2 regions of the Streptomyces sp. NPDC127197 genome follow, and region 1 is predicted to be linked to the other one. Evidence: riboswitches for the same ligand, from Rfam matches in the RefSeq annotation. Region 1 holds a riboswitch; the other holds the start of a gene.

Region 1 (4,205 bases):
AAAGACCAACAAGAACGTCGTCGGCATGCCGCTGCTGCCGGTCTACATGGCCAAGGCCGGAGGCTTCTTCTTCCTGGTCTTCGGTGTCATCGCGGCCATCGCGGCGATCGCGCAGATCAACCCGATCTGGGCGATGGGCCCCTACCGTCCGGACCAGGTGTCCACCGGCGCCCAGCCCGACTGGTACATGGGCTTCGCCGAGGGCCTGGTCCGCTACTTCCCGGGCTGGGAGATCAATCTCTGGGGCCACACGCTCGTCCTGGGCGTGTTCATCCCGCTGGTGCTCTTCGGTCTGGTCCTGGTGGTGCTCGCCCTCTACCCGTTCATCGAGGCCTGGATCACCGGCGACAAGCGCGAGCACCACATCCTGGACCGCCCGCGCAACGCCCCGACGCGTACCGCGTTCGGCGTCGCCTGGATCACGCTGTACATGATCACGCTGGTCGGCGGTGGCAACGACCTGATCGCCACCCACTTCCACCTGTCGATCAACGCGGTCACCTGGTTCGTCCGGATCGGCTTCTTCGCCGGACCGGTCATCGCGTTCATCGTCACCAAGCGGATCTGCCTCGGCCTGCAGCGCCGGGACCGGGACAAGGTGCTGCACGGCCGGGAGACCGGCACGATCAAGCGCCTGCCGCACGGTGAGTTCATCGAGGTGCACGAGCCGCTCAGCCAGGAGCAGCTGCACACGATCACGGCGCACGAGCAGTACCAGCCGGCCGAGATCGGCCCGACGGTCGACGAGCACGGTGTCGAGCGCAAGGTGAAGGGCTCCGAGAAGCTGCGCGCCAAGCTCAGCAAGGCGTACTACGGCGAGGACGCCCAGATCCCCAAGCCCACCGTCGAGGAGTACAGGGAGATCACGAGCGGCCACGGCCACCACTGATCACTGCGTTCGCCACGCCACGGCGAAGGGCCCCGTCCGTTGTTCGGACGGGGCCCTTCGCCGTGCCCGCGGCTGGATAGGGTGGACCTGTTCGAGACTCGTGTCCCGGTGTACGGGACTGACCCAGGAGCGGCTTATGAGCGCTGTGACCCCCGCTGGAGGCGACACCGCGGCGGGCCGTTCCTGGCCCGCCCTGCTGAACGGCCTGCTTCAGGGCCGCGACCTCAGCGCGGACGACACCGCCTGGGCGATGGACCTGATCATGCGTGGCGAGGCGACGGACGCCCAGATCGCCGGGTTCGCGGTGGCACTGCGCGCCAAGGGCGAGACCGTCGAGGAGATCGCCGGGTTCGTCCGGGCGATGTACGACCACGCGAACGTGATCGAGGTGCCGGGCGACACCGTCGACATCGTCGGCACCGGCGGCGACGGCGCGAAGACCGTCAACATCTCCACGATGTCCGCGATCGTCATCGCCGGCACCGGTGCGAAGGTCGTCAAGCACGGCAACCGGGCCGCGTCCTCGGCGTCCGGGGCGTCCGATGTGCTGGAGAAGCTCGGCGTCAATCTGGAGCTGACGCCGCAGCGGGTCGCGGAGGTCGCCGAGGAGGCCGGGATCACCTTCTGCTTCGCGGTGAAGTTCCACCCGGCGCTGCGTCATGTGGCAGCGGCCCGCGGGCAGTTGGGCATCCGGACGACGTTCAACTTTCTCGGTCCGCTGACCAACCCGGCCAAGGTGAAGGCACAGGCGGTGGGCGTCGCCGACCTCAGGATGGCGCCCATCGTGGCCGGCGTCTTCGCCGAGCGCGGCAACTCCTCCCTGGTGTTCCGCGGCGACGACGGCCTCGACGAGCTGACGACCGCGTCCACCTCCCGGGTCTGGGTCGTCCGGGACGGCAAGGTGACCGAGGAGAGCCTCGACCCGCGGGACGTCGGGATCGAGCTGGTGCCGCTGGAGGCGCTGCGCGGCGCCGACGCCTCGTACAACGCCGAGGTCGCCCGGCGGCTGCTCGACGGGGAGCAGGGCCCGGTACGGGATGCGGTGCTGCTGAACTCGGCGGCGGCGCTGGTGGCGCTGGCGCCGACGGCTGCGCCGCTGACCGAGCAGATCCGGGCCGGGATGGAGAAGGCGGCGGAATCGATCGACTCCGGTGCGGCGAAGCGGACGCTCGAGCGATGGGTGGCCGCGAGCAACGCGTAAGCGCTCCGATGGAACAGCCGCGATGCGCCGTCGATCGTCTGCGGCGCCATCGTGGCTGGTCGCGCCCACGCGGCGGAGCCGTATATCGGCACAGCCCCGCGCCCCTTCAGGGCGCTGCCGAACCGCGGCGTTCGGCAGCGCCTGAACGTTTCGGGATCCGGACAGGAGTTGCGCTTCGGCGATCAGGTCACGTAGTTTTCCGATCAGGTCATGAGCGACAGCTGAAAGGCCCCGGCCGGCTGTCCGGCAACCCTCCGTCCGTGGCGGGGTGCCCCGGGTGAAGACCAGGTCGTAGGCAGCGAGGTCTACGACAAGCGCGGACCCCTCGCACACTTTTGAACGAGTGTGGGACCAGGGGTCCTGGTCGTCGAGGGAGCCTTCCGTGAGCAAGCGAATGCGATAGGGCCGCAGAGCCCCGCCTCCGCACACCCTTTTCATCCTTCCCCGCGCTTGAGCCGTGCCGCTCGCGCGGTCATCTTCGCCTGCGATTACGGGAGTACACCCATGTCCGTCTCCACCGCTGCCGCCGCCCAGTCCGTTTGCTCCCCCCTGCCTGTTCTGGGCCGGGATGTCACCGTCCCGCTCGTCACGGGTGGCGAAGTCACCTACGCCGCGCTCGACTACGCCGCCAGCGCGCCCGCGCTGCAGCGGGTCTGGGACGACGTGGCGGCGTACGCGCCGTACTACGGCAGTGTCCACCGCGGCGCCGGATACCTCTCGCAGCTGTCCACCGACCTCTTCGAGAACGCCCGCAGGACCGTCGCCGAGTTCCTCGACTGCCGGGCGGACGACCAAGTGGTGTTCACCCGGTCCACCACCGACTCGCTCAACCTGCTCGCCGCCGCGCTCCCCGCCGACTGCCAGGTCTTCGTCTTCGAGACCGAGCACCACGCCTCGCTGCTGCCCTGGCAGGACGCCCGCGTCAGCTACCTCGACGCCCCGCGCACCCCGCAGCAGGCCGTTCAGACCCTGGAGCGCGCCCTGGCCGACCGCGACCCCCACGACCCCGCCCTCGTGTGCGTCACCGGGGCCTCCAACGTCACCGGCGAGCTGTGGCCCGTACGGGAACTCGCCGCGGCCGCGCACGCGCACGGCGCCCGGATCGTCCTGGACGCCGCCCAACTCGCCCCGCACCACCCGGTGTCGGTGCAGGACCTCGACGTCGACTGGGTCGCCTTCTCCGGGCACAAGCTGTACGCCCCCTTCGGCTCCGGCGTGCTGGCCGGCCGTGCCGACTGGCTGCGCGCGGCCGAGCCGTACCTCGCGGGCGGCGGTGCCAGCCGCAAGGTGACCCGGCGGGCGGACGGGGGAGTGGACGTGGAGTGGCACGAGAGCGCCGCGCGGCACGAGGCCGGGTCGCCCAACGTCATCGGCGCCTACGCCGTCGCGTCCGCCTGCAAGGCGCTCACCGAGGCGGGCTTCGACACCCTCGTCGCCCGCGAGCGGCACCTGATCGACACCGTGCGTGCGGGGCTCGCCGAGGTCCCGGAGGTCAGGGTGCTGTCCCTGTTCGGCGACGACGCCCCGCGGGTCGGGGTGATCTCCTTCGTGGTCGACGGCTGGAACAGCTCCCACTTCGCCGCCGCCCTGTCCGCCGAGTACGGCATCGGCGTCCGCGACGGCCTCTTCTGCGCCCACCCCCTCGTCCGCACCCTGCTGGGCAGCGACCCGCAGGCCCAGGGCGAGTGCGGTGCCCCCGAGGCCGCGCCCGGCGAGAAGTCCCTCAACGCGATCCGCGTCAGCTTCGGCGCGGGGACGCCGGACGAGCATGTGGAGCGCTTCGTGAAGGCTGTGAAGGAACTCGTCCGGCACGGCGCGAAGTGGCAGTACCGGACGGAGGAGGGCCGCTGCGTGCCCGTGGTCTAGACAGGCGACTCAGGAGTCCAGGCCGATGGCGAACGCCGCCTCCAGGTCGTGCTGCGAGTACGTCCGGAACGCCACGTGCGTGTCCGTCGCCTCCACGCCGGGGATCTTGCTGATCCGGCCGGGGATGACGTCGGCCAGGTTCTCGTGCTGCTTGACCCGGACCATCGCGATCAGGTCGTAGGTGCCCGTGACCGAGAAGACCTCGCTGACGGAGTCCAGCGAGGCGATCTGCTCGGCGATCTCGGGGAT
Region 2 (4,205 bases), on a different contig from region 1:
CCCCCAGCTCCTCATATGCCCCCGCCTCCCGCGACAGCACCAGCACGCACCCCTCGTCGGAGACGACCGGCACCTCCTTGGCGACGAGGTTCATCCCGTCCCGGATGGGGTTGACCAGCGCCACGTCCGCCAGCCGGTACGCCGCCAGCGACCGTGCGAAGTCGTCCTTGACGTGCAGCACCACCGGCGTCCAGCCCGGCGTCCCGTACCGCCCGTTGATCTCCTCGGCCTGCCGCTGCACCTCGGCCGTGTACTCCCGGTACACGGCGAGATCCTGCCGCGACGGGTACGCGAACGCGACGTGCACCACCCGCTCACGCCACTCCGGGTGCTCGTCGAGCAGCTGCCGGTACGCCAGCAGGCCCCGCACGATGTTCTTCGACAGCTCGGTCCGGTCCACCCGGACGATCGCCTTGCGGCCCTCGCCGATCTCCGCCCGCAGCGTCGCCATCCGCTCGTTCACATCGGCCTCGTGCGACCGCTTCCGCAGGAAGTCCGCGTCCGCGCCGAGCCCGTGCACCCCGACCCGGGTGTCCCCGAGGCCCCCGGCGAACGCCTCGCAGCACGCGGTGAACGCGTCCGCCCAGCGATGGGTGAGGAAGCCGAGCCGGTCCGCGCCCAGCATTCCGCGCAGCAGCTGCCCGGCGATGTCGTCCGGAAGCACCCGGAAGTACTCCGGCGGCGCCCACGGCGTGTGCGAGAAGTGGCCGATCCGCACATCCGGGCGCAGCTCGCGCAGCAGCCCCGGGACCAGGCTGAGGTGGTAGTCCTGCACCATCACCGCGGCACCCTGCGCCGCCTCCTGCGCCAGCGCCTCGGCGAAGGCGCGGTTGTACGCCTCGTACGACGCCCACTGCCGCCGGAACTCCGCGTCGAAGACCGGCTCCAGCGGCGTCTGGTACAGCATGTGGTGGACGAACCACAGCACGGAGTTGGCGATGCCGTTGTACGCGTCCGCATGCACGGCGGCCGGAATGTCCAGCATGCGTACGCCGGACTCGCCCACCCCGCGCCGCACCGCCTCGCGGTCGCCGTCGCCGAGGGCCGAGCACACCCACAGCGCGCCGGCGTCCGGCCCGATGGCCGACAGCCCGGAGACCAGCCCGCCGCCGCCGCGTCTGGCGGCCAGCGAGCCGTCCTCGCGCACCTCGTACGAGACCGGGCCACGGTTGGAGGCCACCAGTACCTGCGCAGCACCGTACGTTGAAGCCATACGCCTCAACCTAGCCCGAGCCGGATCCGCTCAAACGTACGGAAGGTCGCCCGGCGGGGCCGTATACAACGCCCATAAAACGGTCACGCCACTTTCCGGGCGGCGTACTCGGCGATCTCCACCATCGGTGGCCGCTCCTCCGTGTCCACGGAGAACGTACGCGGTTCGAAGCCGTCCTCCACCCGTTCGAACTGGGTGAGGGAGGGCCGGATCAGATGGCCGCGGGCCAGCCGCAGCTGGGCCGTGCGGTAGATCGCCGCCGCCATCCGGCCGAGCGCCTGCCCGTCCTGGTGGCGGTGCTTGCGCACCCCGACGTCGACCTGCGCGAGCGCGTCGAGGCCGGCCAGGTGGAGGGAGTCGACCAGCATGCCGAGCTCCACGCCGTAGCCGACGGGGAACGGGAGCTGTTCGAGCAGCGAGCGGCGGGCCGCGTACTCGCCGCCCAGCGGCTGGACGAAACCGGCCAGCTGCGGCCAGTGCATGTTCAGCAGCGGACGGGCCATCAGCTCGGTCACCCGGCCGCCCTGCCCCGCCGTCTTGCCGGAGGCGAGCGAATCCGACTCAGTGCCGAGGGGACGGTCGTACATCCCCTTGACGAGGTCGACCTCCGGGTCGGTGAGCAGCGGGCCGACGATGCCCGACACGAAGTCCGAGGAGAACTCCTTCAGGTCGGCGTCGATGAAGCAGACGATGTCCCCGCTCGTGACGAGGAGGGAGCGCCACAGGACCTCGCCCTTGCCGGGGAGGGCCGGTATGCGCGGCAGGATGTCGTCGCGGTGGACGACCCGGGCGCCCGCGGCGGCGGCCACCTCGGAGGTGCGGTCGGTGGACCCCGAGTCGACGACGACGATCTCGTCGACGAGCGGGAGCTGCTGCATGAGGTCGTGACGGATCACGGCGACGATGTCGCCGACGGTCTCCTCCTCGTTGAGTGCGGGCAGCACGACACTGACCGACTGGCCCGTCGTGCGTTTGGCGGCCAGGATCTTGTGGAGCGGGCGATCGGTCAGGGACCAGGAGCGGGTGCTCAGCCAGCGCTCGACTTCTTCCAGCACAGCTTGCGGCTCCTCTGCGTTCTCCAGGCGAGGGGGTTGTGATCCATCTCGCGGTTCGGACGACTATCTCAACTGTCCTGGCCTTCGGTTACAGTCTTGAACAACGCTGATGACCATCGCATGTCGGGGGTTGTTTGCGTCTACAACCACATACAGCTCATCCAGAGGGGCAGAGGGAAACGGCCCGATGAAGCCCCGGCAACCCTCCAGCCGGTTCTTGTCACGCAGACGTGGTGAGGCTCCCGGCTAGGGAAGGTGCCAATTCCGTCTCACGGCGAGATGCGTCGTGAGGAAGATGAGGAGAAAGGGCCTCGCCTCACATGGCTGTGCAGACTGTCGAAAGCACCAGCACTCCCACCGTCGACCTCGGTCCCGCCGCCGCGCTGTCCTGTCGCGAGTGCGGCCACCGCGTACCGCTCGGCCCGGTCTTCGCGTGCGAGGAGTGTTTCGGCCCGCTCGAGATCGCGTACGACTTCTCTGCGTACGACGCCGAGGAGCTCCGCAAGCGCATCGAGGCGGGACCGTCGAACATCTGGCGTTACGCACCCCTGCTGCCCGTCCCCGCGGACGTGGCCGGCAAGCCGAACCTGAACCCGGGCTGGACCAAGCTCGTCAAGGCCGACAACCTCGCGCGCGAACTCGGCGTCACCGGCGGGCTGTACGTGAAGGACGACTCCGGCAACCCGACCCACTCCTTCAAGGACCGCGTGGTCGCCCAGGCCCTGGAGGCCGCCCGCGCCTTCGGCTTCACCACCCTGTCCTGCTCCTCCACCGGCAACCTGGCCGGTGCGGTGGGCGCCGCGGCGGCCCGCGCCGGCTTCCGCTCCTGCGTGTTCATCCCGCACGACCTCGAGCAGGGCAAGGTCGTCATGGCCGCGGTCTACGGCGGCGAACTCGTCGGCATCGAGGGCAACTACGACGACGTGAACCGCTTCTGCTCCGAGCTGATCGGCGACCCGGCCGGCGAGGGCTGGGGCTTCGTCAACGTCAACCTGCGGCCGTACTACGCGGAGGGCTCCAAGACCCTGGCGTACGAGATCTGCGAGCAGCTCGGCTGGCAGCTGCCCGACCAGATCGTCGTGCCGATCGCCTCCGGCTCCCAGCTCACGAAGATCGACAAGGGTCTCCAGGAGCTGATCAAGCTCGGGCTGGTCGAGGACAGGCCGTACAAGATCTTCGGCGCGCAGGCCGAGGGCTGCTCGCCGGTGTCGGTGGCCTTCAAGGGGGGCCACGACGTCGTCCGGCCGCAGAAGCCCGACACCATCGCCAAGTCGCTGGCCATCGGCAACCCCGCGGACGGGCCGTACGTCCTGGACATCGCGCGCCGTACGGGCGGTGCGGTGGAGGACGTGACGGACGAGCAGATCGTGGACGCGATCAAGCTGCTCGCCCGGACCGAGGGCATTTTCGCCGAGACGGCGGGTGGCGTGACGGTCGGCGTCACGCGCAAGCTGATCGAGAACGGCGTACTCGACCCGACCCTGACGACGGTCGTCCTCAACACCGGCGACGGCCTGAAGACCCTTGACGCGGTGGCCGGCACCGGCCTGACCGCCACCATCCGCCCGAACCTTGACTCCTTCCGAGAGGCTGGCCTCGCATGAGCGGGGGCGCTCCGCCGGAAGGCCGAATTCACGCTGCGGACCGGTGGGGGCTGGTCGCGCAGTTCCCCGCGCCCCTGGGGCGCTGCCCCGCCGTCCCTGTGTACTCGACCGGAGGTCACACCGCATGAGCGTCACCGTCCGCATCCCCACCATCCTGCGCACCTACACCGGCGGGCAGGCAGAGGTCGCCGCCGAGGGTGCGACCCTCGCCGAGGTCATCGCCGATCTGGAGAAGAACCACACGGGCATCTCGGCCCGCGTCCTGGACGACCAGGGCAAGCTGCGTCGCTTCGTCAACGTGTACGTCAACGACGACGACGTCCGTTTCGAGCA

The links. Region 1 has a riboswitch for S-adenosylmethionine ahead of ACFVJQ_RS02340 (aminotransferase class V-fold PLP-dependent enzyme). Riboswitches for the same ligand answer to the same signal wherever they lie in the genome.
Region 2: it holds a riboswitch for S-adenosylmethionine, as region 1 does, so the genes downstream of both, thrC (threonine synthase) here and ACFVJQ_RS02340 (aminotransferase class V-fold PLP-dependent enzyme) in region 1, are expected to answer to the same signal.

What each region holds. Positions count from the first base shown of each region.
Region 1 is NZ_JBHXVG010000001.1:489,662-493,866, reverse strand. Features, by position in the region: gene ACFVJQ_RS02350 (cytochrome bc complex cytochrome b subunit) at 1-889, shown strand, start outside; gene trpD (anthranilate phosphoribosyltransferase) at 1,026-2,090, shown strand; SAM riboswitch class IV at 2,297-2,413, shown strand; gene ACFVJQ_RS02340 (aminotransferase class V-fold PLP-dependent enzyme) at 2,595-3,956, shown strand; gene ACFVJQ_RS02335 (Lrp/AsnC family transcriptional regulator) at 3,966-4,205, opposite strand, start outside.
Region 2 is NZ_JBHXVG010000010.1:159,599-163,803, reverse strand. Features, by position in the region: gene ACFVJQ_RS18215 (trehalose-6-phosphate synthase) at 1-1,213, opposite strand, end outside; gene ACFVJQ_RS18210 (glucosyl-3-phosphoglycerate synthase) at 1,297-2,268, opposite strand; SAM riboswitch class I at 2,423-2,570, shown strand; gene thrC (threonine synthase) at 2,589-3,872, shown strand; gene ACFVJQ_RS18200 (MoaD/ThiS family protein) at 3,997-4,205, shown strand, end outside.